Regions from separate parts of the Mycolicibacterium fallax genome, predicted to be linked through region 3. Evidence: predicted binding sites of a transcription regulator. Region 3 holds the regulator's gene; each other region holds the start of a gene.
The links. The regulator LexA, encoded in region 3, represses DNA repair genes until DNA is damaged. The targets are predictions, from matches to a motif close to CGAACANNTGTTCG.
Positions count from the first base shown of each region.

Region 1: the regulator LexA is predicted to act here: its motif matches at 1,462-1,475, upstream of G6N10_RS09860 (error-prone DNA polymerase).
Region 2: the regulator LexA is predicted to act here: its motif matches at 1,079-1,092, upstream of G6N10_RS10430 (DUF222 domain-containing protein).
Region 4: the regulator LexA is predicted to act here: its motif matches at 1,474-1,487, upstream of G6N10_RS10045 (HNH endonuclease signature motif containing protein).

Region 1 is NZ_AP022603.1:2,085,885-2,088,085, forward strand. Features, by position in the region: gene G6N10_RS09860 (error-prone DNA polymerase) at 1-1,460, opposite strand, end outside; gene G6N10_RS09865 (WS/DGAT/MGAT family O-acyltransferase) at 1,611-2,201, shown strand, end outside.
Region 2 is NZ_AP022603.1:2,198,009-2,200,209, forward strand. Features, by position in the region: gene rplX (50S ribosomal protein L24) at 1-146, opposite strand, end outside; gene rplN (50S ribosomal protein L14) at 147-515, opposite strand; gene G6N10_RS10430 (DUF222 domain-containing protein) at 1,290-2,201, shown strand, end outside.
Region 3 is NZ_AP022603.1:467,440-469,640, reverse strand. Features, by position in the region: gene G6N10_RS02230 (MMPL/RND family transporter) at 1-426, opposite strand, end outside; gene G6N10_RS02225 (MmpS family transport accessory protein) at 423-854, opposite strand; gene lexA (transcriptional repressor LexA) at 984-1,661, shown strand; gene G6N10_RS02215 (LGFP repeat-containing protein) at 1,683-2,201, opposite strand, start outside.
Region 4 is NZ_AP022603.1:2,125,810-2,128,010, reverse strand. Features, by position in the region: gene G6N10_RS10045 (HNH endonuclease signature motif containing protein) at 1-1,419, opposite strand, end outside; gene groES (co-chaperone GroES) at 1,737-2,039, shown strand; gene groL (chaperonin GroEL) at 2,139-2,201, shown strand, end outside.

The sequences.
Region 1 (2,201 bases), 1.6 Mb from region 3:
GTGATGACGTTGGCCACCTGCGCGGCGTGCTCACGGCCGTACCGTTGGTAGACGTACTGGATGACCTCCTCGCGGCGGTCCGATTCGATGTCGATGTCGATGTCGGGCGGCCCGTCGCGGGCCGGGGACAGGAACCGCTCGAAGAGCAGGTTGTTGACGATCGGGTCCACCGCGGTGACCCCGATCGCGTAGCAGACCGCGGAGTTGGCCGCCGATCCGCGGCCCTGGCACAGGATGTCCTGCTCGCGGCAGAACGCGACGATGTCATGCACCACCAGGAAGTACCCGGCGAAGCCCAGCTGGGCGATGATGCCCAGCTCGCGGTCCAGCTGGTGGTAGGCCCGCTCGGCGGTGGCCGGCGGCCCGTAGCGGTCGGCGGCGCCGACCCGGACCAGCTCACCCAGCCAGCTGTCCTCGGTGTGCCCGTCGGGAACCGCGAACGGCGGCAGCCGGGGCGCGATGAGCGCCAGCCCGAACGCGCACTGCTCGCCGAGTTCGGCGGCGGCGGTGACGACCTCGGGCCGGTGGGCGAAGATCGCCGCCATCTCCGCCCCGGACCGCAGGTGCGCCCCGCCGAGCGGGGCCAGCCAGCCCGCGGCGGCGTCCACCGACTGCCGCGCCCGGATGGCTCCCATCGCCGCGGCCAGCCGGCCCCGGTCCGGGGTGGCGAAGTGCGCCCCGGTGGTGGCCACCACCCCCACCCCGAACCGCGGGGCCAGCGCGGCCAGCGCGGCGTTGCGCTCGTCGTCGAGCGGGTGGCCGTGGTGGGTCAGCTCGACGCTGACCCGGTCGGCGCCGAACCGGTCCACCAGGTCGGCCAGCGCGGCCGCGGCGGCGTCCGGCCCGGCTGCGGTCAGCGCCGAGCGCACATGGCCCTTGCGACAGCCGGTCAGGATCTGCCAGTGTCCGCCGGCGGCCTCGGTCAGTGCATCGAAGTCGTACCGCGGCTTGCCTTTTCGGCCGCCCGACAGGTGCGCGGCGGCCAGTTGCCGGGACAGTCGCCGGTAGCCCTCGGGACCGCGCGCCAGCACCAGCAGGTGCGGGCCGGGCGGGTCGGGATGGTCGGTGCGCTCCCCCGGCCCCGGGTCCAGGGAAAGCTCGGCGCCGAACACCGTGGCCAGCTCCAGCTCGCGGGCGGCCTCGGCCAGTCGCACCACGCCGTAGAGCCCGTCGTGATCGGTCAGCGCCAGCGCCCGCAGGCCCAGCCGGGCCGCCTCGGCGGCCAGCTCCTCGGGGGTGCTTGCGCCGTCGAGGAAGCTGTAAGCCGAATGCGCGTGCAGCTCGGCATACGCCACGTCGGCACCGGCTGCCCCGCCACCGGCCCTCGCCGGGGCCCGCGGCTTCGGCCGGGCCGGTGAATCCAGCGGCAGGCCCGCGCGCCGGTGCGATCCGCCGGCCGGCCGGCCGCCCAGCACCCGTTCCATCTCGGCCCAGCTCGGCGGCCCGTTGTGCCAACCCACCCGAACAGATTATCGAATCTTTGTTCGAAGCGCCACGGCGGCCGCCGACCCGCCCGCCCCGCCGTCGGGCCGGGCTTTGGGCCCGAGGTCCCCGTCGGCACCGCCCTCCGGCACTGCTGAGACCCACCTCACAGCGGGCATAGTGGAGATATGGAGCAGCTCTCGGTTCTGGATGCCGGGTTCCTGCAGGTCGAGGACTCCGACCCGCGGATCAGCCTGGCCATCGGCAGCGTCACGGTGCTGGAGGGTCCGCCGCCGGGCTTCGACGAACTCGCCGACAGCCTGGCCCAGCGGCTGGCCCGGGCGCCCCGGCTGCGCCAGGCGGTGCGGACCCACCCGCTGGACCTAGAGCCCCCGCACTGGGTCGACGTGCCCGACCTGGACCTCGGCCACCACCTGCGCCACGTCGCGCTGCCGGCCCCCGGCTCCGACACCGAACTGTTCGCCCTGGTCTCCGACATCATCGAGCGCCGCCTGGATCGCGACTACCCGCTGTGGGAATGCTGGGTGGTCGAGGGGCTGGCCGAGGGGCGCTGGGCGCTGATCATCAAGCTGCACCACTGCATCGCCGACGGGGTCTCGGCGACGGCGATGATGGCCGCCTTCAGCGACGACGGCGAGCTGGACTCGTTCGCCACCCAGCTGCCAGACGCCCACTCACCCGACGCCCCCGCCGACGCCGGCCCGCTGTCCCGGATCAGCCTCAACCCGCTGGACTGGGGCAAGGCGGTCTGGGAGCTG
Region 2 (2,201 bases), 1.7 Mb from region 3:
GCCGAGACCGCGGTGTGCTTCTTGATCCGGTTGACGCCCTCAACGAGGATCCGGTTGCGGGTCGGGAAGGCGCGCAGCACCTTGCCCTTGGCGCCCTTGTCCTTGCCGGAGACAACCAGAACGGTGTCGCCCTTGTGGACCTTCATTTACAAAACCTCCGGAGCCAGCGAGACGATCTTCATGAAGCGCTTCTCGCGCAGCTCGCGACCCACCGGGCCGAAGATGCGGGTGCCGCGCGGATCGTTGTCGTTCTTGATGATGACGGCGGCGTTCTCGTCGAAGCTGATGTAGCTGCCGTCGGCCCGACGACGTTCCTTCTGGGTGCGCACCACGACGGCCTTGACGATCTCGCCGCGCTTGACGTTGCCGCCCGGGATGGCGTCCTTGACGGTCGCCACGATGATGTCACCGATGCCGGCGTAGCGCCGCTTCGAGCCACCGAGCACGCGGATGCACAAGATCTCCTTGGCGCCCGTGTTGTCGGCGACCTTCAACCGCGATTCCTGCTGAATCACTCGATCTCCCTGTTTCTTGTGTGCATGGCAGAAAAGGCCGCCCCGAAGGGCAGTCTGAGTAACCTGACATGCGCGGTCTTTGTCACCGAAAGGCACGCGGGGCCGACTGACGCCGGCCGAGGTCTGCCCACGGCAACCCCCTGAGTCTAGGGGAGAAGCGCCCGGTCGCCAAATTGTCGCCGGCCGGGGCGCCAGGACGGGCGGGCCGGGCGGGGGCCGCCAACCTCAGCGGAGCCGCTCAGTGGATCCGCGAGGCCGCGGCACCTCGCCCCGTACTCCATCAATGGGCCCGCCTCGCGGTTCCGCAACCAGTCGGCGATGGCGGCCTCCCCTTGCCACGATTGCGGTCCACCGGTCCCGCGCAAGACGCGGGGTTCGAGCGATTGCAGTCCAGCCTCGGGCTTTCAGGAGGCCCCGTGCCGCAACCGAGGAAAGGGACTCCGAACTGGGATGATTCGGCTTACCCATGGTCGAATATTGGCAGCTGAAGGAGTCCTTTCCGGCGGGCAAGTCGACGACGTGGCACCCGTCGCGGTGCGCCGACGCCACCACCGCATTCTTGTCGAACATTTATTCGATCAGGGTCTTGCACTCTTGTGTCGACGGAGTACTCTCGAACATATAGGCGAATAAACCCTCGCCACCGCGTACCCCACCGCCCGACCCGACACGGGTCGAGCACCGACAGGCTCCCCCACCGAGCCGACTCACGTATCCACCCTCGATCGCATCCCCGCCCCGGGATGCATCCGCTGGGAAGTACCGGTACCCGCCATGACCAACCCCCACCCCGGCGGCGGCCTCGACGCCGTCATCGCCGGACTCGACGCCTTCATCGACACCCTGATCGACCAGCTCGCCCCGACCCCGGCCACCGGGAACGACGACGACGGCGGCCGATCCCTGTTCCAGCTGCTGCACACCCCACACCGCGTCTTCGACGACACCCACCTGCTGACCGTGCTCAAATCCGCGGTCACCCTCACCAACCTGACCACCCACCTGATCGCCACAGCAACCGCGGCCTGCGAACGCGCCGGCGTCCCCGCCCGCCAACACGCCCGCCACGGCGCCGACCTGCTCACCAACCTCGCCCTCACCCCCGGCGCCGCCCACCGCTACACCCGCGTCGGACGCGCCGCCGTCCTACTGCCCGCCACCACCCGGCTCCAACGCCTCGGCGCCATCAGCATCGAACTCACCGACGCCATCGGCAAAGGCCTGACCCACATCCAGCGCCGCACCGAACTCACCGACGACGACCGCGCCCGGATCGAACAACAACTGCTCACCCAAACCACCCCGGCCACCGTGGCCAACAAAGCCCGCCACATCGCCATCGCCCGAACCCCCGGCCCCGGCCAACCCGGCGCACCCACAATCCCCGCCGCCGAAAACACCGACCTCAACGACATGACCCTGACCCAAAACGACGAAGGCCGCATCACCGCCACCCTCGACCTCGACGTCCTGACCGGCGAAGAACTCATCACCGCCCTCGACCCGCTGACCCGGCCCATCCCCCAACCCGACGGCACCCCCGACCCCCGCCCCGCACCACAACGCCGCGCCGACGCCCTCGGCCACGTCATCCGCCACTACCTACACGGCTACCAGCGCCCCACCTCCGGCGGCGTCCTACCCCACGTCACCCTCATCCGGCCCCCCACCACCGCCTTCGGCCAG
Region 3 (2,201 bases):
CGCGACGTTGATCTGCACGTAGGCGGCCAGGCCGTCGGCGCTCTGGTTGCCCGCGGCGGTGATCAGGTCACCCCACAGGTTCTGCACGTGCTGGACGTGCTGGGTGTCCGCCTCGAGCTTGACCACCAGGTCGTCGTAGTACTCGTGCGCCTGGGTGCCCAGGGGTTCGTCACCCTCCAGCACCACCATCACCATGCTGTCGGAGTCGGACTCCTGGAACACCTCGCCGATTCGCTTGGCGGCGATCACCGACGGCGCGTCGGCCGGCGACATCGACACCGCGTTCTCGCGGGCCACCGGTTCGATCTGCGGCACCAGCAGATTCAGCGCCGCGGTCATCCCAACCCAGATCAGGATGATCGGCACCGCGAAGGCGCGGACAAAACGCATGAATGCGGGGCGGGGGTTACCGCCGTGCTCGCTCATGCCGCCTTCACCAGGCAGAAGGCCTGCGCGGCAGGACCGGTGACGGTCTGCTCGTCCTTGACGGTGCCGTTGACGGTGATCCGGCAGCCCAACTGCCCGACATCACCCTGGGCGACCAGGTTGGCGACGACCGCCGGGATGGTGGTGGAGAAACTGTGCGTCCAGGGCAGGCCGTTGAAAACGGCCTCCTCGGGCTGGGCGTCGGCGTTAAGGTAGCTGACCCGGCCGCTCGCGGATGCCGGCCCAAACAGCTCGTAGGTGACTTCCTTGGGGTTGAACGGCACGATGGTCTCCACAGTCTTGTTGCCGACGGCGAAGATCTCGTCGGATCCGAATTTGCCGCGCAGTTGCAGCACGCCGGTGGTACCGAGCGCCACGGCGATCAGCACGACCAGCGGAATCCACATCCGTTTGATGATCGCGAGCATCACTCACCCCTCCGTCGCGGTTTCCTGACCCGTTATGAATACCATACGGGGTAGGGTATCGACCAACGGCCGCAAGCAATCTCGAACAGATGTTTGATAAACCAGGTCGGGCGGACTATATTCGCAGGTATGGGCGAAAGCAGCGAACCCCGCACCGGTGATCTCGATCCGAATCTGACCGAGCGTCAGCGCCGGATCCTCGAGGTGATCCGCGCCTCGGTGGCCGGCCGCGGCTATCCCCCGAGCATCCGGGAGATCGGCGACGAGGTCGGCCTGACCTCCACCTCGTCGGTCGCCCATCAGCTGCGCGCCCTGGAACGCAAGGGCTATCTGCACCGCGACCCCAACCGGCCCCGCGCGGTCAATGTGCGCAGTGCCGACGGCACGCCGTACGTGCCGCAGACCGAGGTCGCCGGCTCCGATGCGCTGCCGGAACCCACCTACGTTCCGGTGCTGGGCCGGATCGCCGCCGGCGGGCCGATCCTCGCCGAGGAGGCCGTCGAAGAGGTCTTCCCGCTGCCCCGCGAGCTGGTCGGCGAGGGATCGCTGTTCCTGCTCAAGGTGGTCGGCGAATCGATGGTCGACGCGGCCATCTGCGACGGCGACTGGGTGGTGGTGCGTCAGCAGAACGTCGCCGACAACGGCGACATCGTGGCGGCGATGCTCGACGGCGAAGCCACCGTCAAGACCTTCAAACGCACCAGCGGCCAGGTCTGGCTGATGCCGCACAACCCGGCCTTCGACCCGATCCCCGGCAACGACGCGGTGATCCTGGGCAAGGTCGTGACGGTCATCCGCCGGATCTAGGCCCGGCCTCCACCGCGCCGGCTAATCGGCGCGGTGGAAACCGTTGGCCTGAGCGTGCTGCTCGTCGGCGAACCAGATGTCGGCGATCGTCTCGTCGTAGGACAGTCCGCCCGGCACGTGGTAGCTGCCCGAGCGCATGCAGGCCTTGATCGAGAAGCCCGCGGGCGCCTCATGCGGATCCTCCAGCGGCAGGTGGATCGCCGGGTAGGCCGACTCCTCGCCGCCGTGCGGCTCCGGGTCCGGCTCCGGCTGTGCGACCGGACGGGTCAGCGCCTCGGGCTGATAATCGTTGAACAGCCCGTACTTGTCGCCCCAGTCCGGCAGCGGCGGGACCAGCGGTTCGGCGTAGTCCACCGACTCGGTCTGTTCCTCGGCCGGCTCGTAGCGCACCGCGGCGTGCCGGCCCGACGGCGTCTCGTCGTCGAAATCCGCGCCCTCGGCGACAAAGTCGTAGCGGGTCGGCGCGGTGTTGATGACGTCCTGGTTCTCCTCGAGGTCCGCGGTGGTCTCGACCTGGTGGGCGCCGCGGTGGGTGAACAG
Region 4 (2,201 bases), 1.7 Mb from region 3:
GGGGCTGCGGGTTTTTCGGGTGGGTGGTCGTGGTGGTGGGGCTGGCCCGGTGGTGGTGTTCCAGTCGGGGAACAGGAGGTGGCTCAGTGGTTTTTGGGTGTAGCTGTGGCCGGTGGGGGTGGTGATGGTGAGGGTGCCGTCGGGGGTCATGGTGTCGGTCCAGCCGGGCCAGAAGGTTTTGAGTAGGTGGTGCAGTCGGCAGCGGGGTCCGAGGTTGGCGGGGTGGGTGGGTCCGCCGTTGTTGCGGGCGATGATGTGGTCGAGGTCGCAGTCGGTGGCGGGGCGGTCGCAGCCGGGGTGGCGGCAGGTGATGTCGCGGGAGCGGATGAACTCGTCGAGTCGGGCGGAGGGCCGGTAGCGGGGTTCGGCGGGGCCGGTGGGGGTGGTGACGGTGCGGATGCGGGCGCCGTGGGCGATGAGGTCGGCCAGCAGTGGGGCGGGGATGGTGGCTCCGGAGCGGCCCGGGACGATGCCCGAGGGTGCGGGGGTGCCGGGCTCGGGGCGCAGTTCGGTGCTGTTGTTCCCGCGGGTGGTGCGGGGGTTTTTGCCGGTGCCGTGGATGGAGGTGCGGGCGGCTCGGGCCAGTGCCGCGGGGGTGGCGGTGGCGGCGTTGGCCAGGATGTGGATGGTGATGTGGGTGGCGGGGTGGGGCCCGGTTTTGGCGGTGCAGTCGGGGTCCTCGCAGGCGCAGGTGAGGTGGTCGGTGTGGGCGGCCAGGGCGCCGAGGGCGTCGGCGCGGCGTTGGGCCAGGGTGCGGGGGTCGTCGTCGCAGACGCTTTTGGCCATGGCGGTCAGGGTGGCGTCGAGCAGGGCGGCGTCGGGGGTGGCGAGTCGGCCGTAGAGGGCGGTCAGGCCGTCGCGGTCGGTGCGGGGGTCGCCGATGGTGATGTCGCGGCTGCGGATGGTGGTGCGGGCGCGGCGGACGGCGTCGGGGTCGTGGCGGTCGACGATGGTGTCGATGGCCTGGTCGAGTTTGTAGTTCGACAGTGGGCCCCAACTGGTGGCGGCGTCGGCGAGGTCGGTGTCGACCTGGGTCAGGGCGGTGGGGTCGTTGATCAGGGCGGTGCGGTGGGCGATGGTGGTGGCGGTGGCCGCGGTGATGTGGCCGCCGAGTAGTAGGGCGCCGATGGCGGGGAGTCGGTCGCGTAGGGCCAGGCCGGTGTCCATCAGGTTCATTGCGCGGCCGTGGTGCAGGGTCAGGGCGGCGGCGATTTCGGCGGCGGCGTTGTCCCAGTCGTCGCAGCCCCAGGAGGGGTGTAGGGCTTGGTCGCAGCGGCGGTGGGCGAATTCGGCCAGGGCGGCCAGGCGCCGGGCTTCTATCGCGGCGGTGATGCGGGTGGCGTCGGTGATGGTGTCGATCAGGGCGGCGTCGTCCAGGGCGGTGAGTTCCCCGGGGTCGTACACCGTTGATTCGAACATACTGTCTAATCTACGCCCGGTTTGCGACACTCGCCAGGGCAAATCCACCCGTATCGAATAATTGTTCGATAAGATTTTCGGCCGCCTTGGCGGGATGGGCCGGTGCCGTTCGCCCACAGCGAGCATCGCCGATTCCGCACAGCCCTGCCCTTGAGTGCTAGCACTCGGATGTATAGAGTGCTAGGCGGCAGGTGGATATCCCCTGTGTCGGCACCCGCGACGACGATGCGAGGGGCTTGGCCATCTGCCGATACCTGGTAACAACGGTCCGGGCCAGGTCCCGGACCACAACCTCATTAGTGAAGGGGCTCCACATCGTGGCGAGCGTGAACATCAAGCCGCTTGAGGACAAGATCCTCGTGCAGGCCAACGAGGCCGAGACCACGACCGCGTCCGGTCTGGTCATCCCCGACACCGCCAAGGAGAAGCCGCAGGAAGGCACCGTCGTCGCAGTTGGCCCCGGCCGCTGGAATGAAGACGGCGACGAGCGGATTCCGCTGGACGTGTCGGAGGGCGACGTGGTCATCTACAGCAAGTACGGCGGCACCGAGATCAAGTACAACGGCCAGGAGTACCTGATCCTGTCGGCGCGCGACGTGCTGGCTGTCATCGGCAAGTAAACGAATCGTGTTCCGCCCCGGAGATTCCCGCACATTCGGGTGGTCTCCGGGGCGGTGCGCGTCCAGCAGCCAATCACGTCCGGCAAGAGGGAAATAATTTTGAGCAAGCTAATTGAGTTCAACGAGTCAGCGCGCCGGGCCCTGGAGGCCGGCGTCGACAAG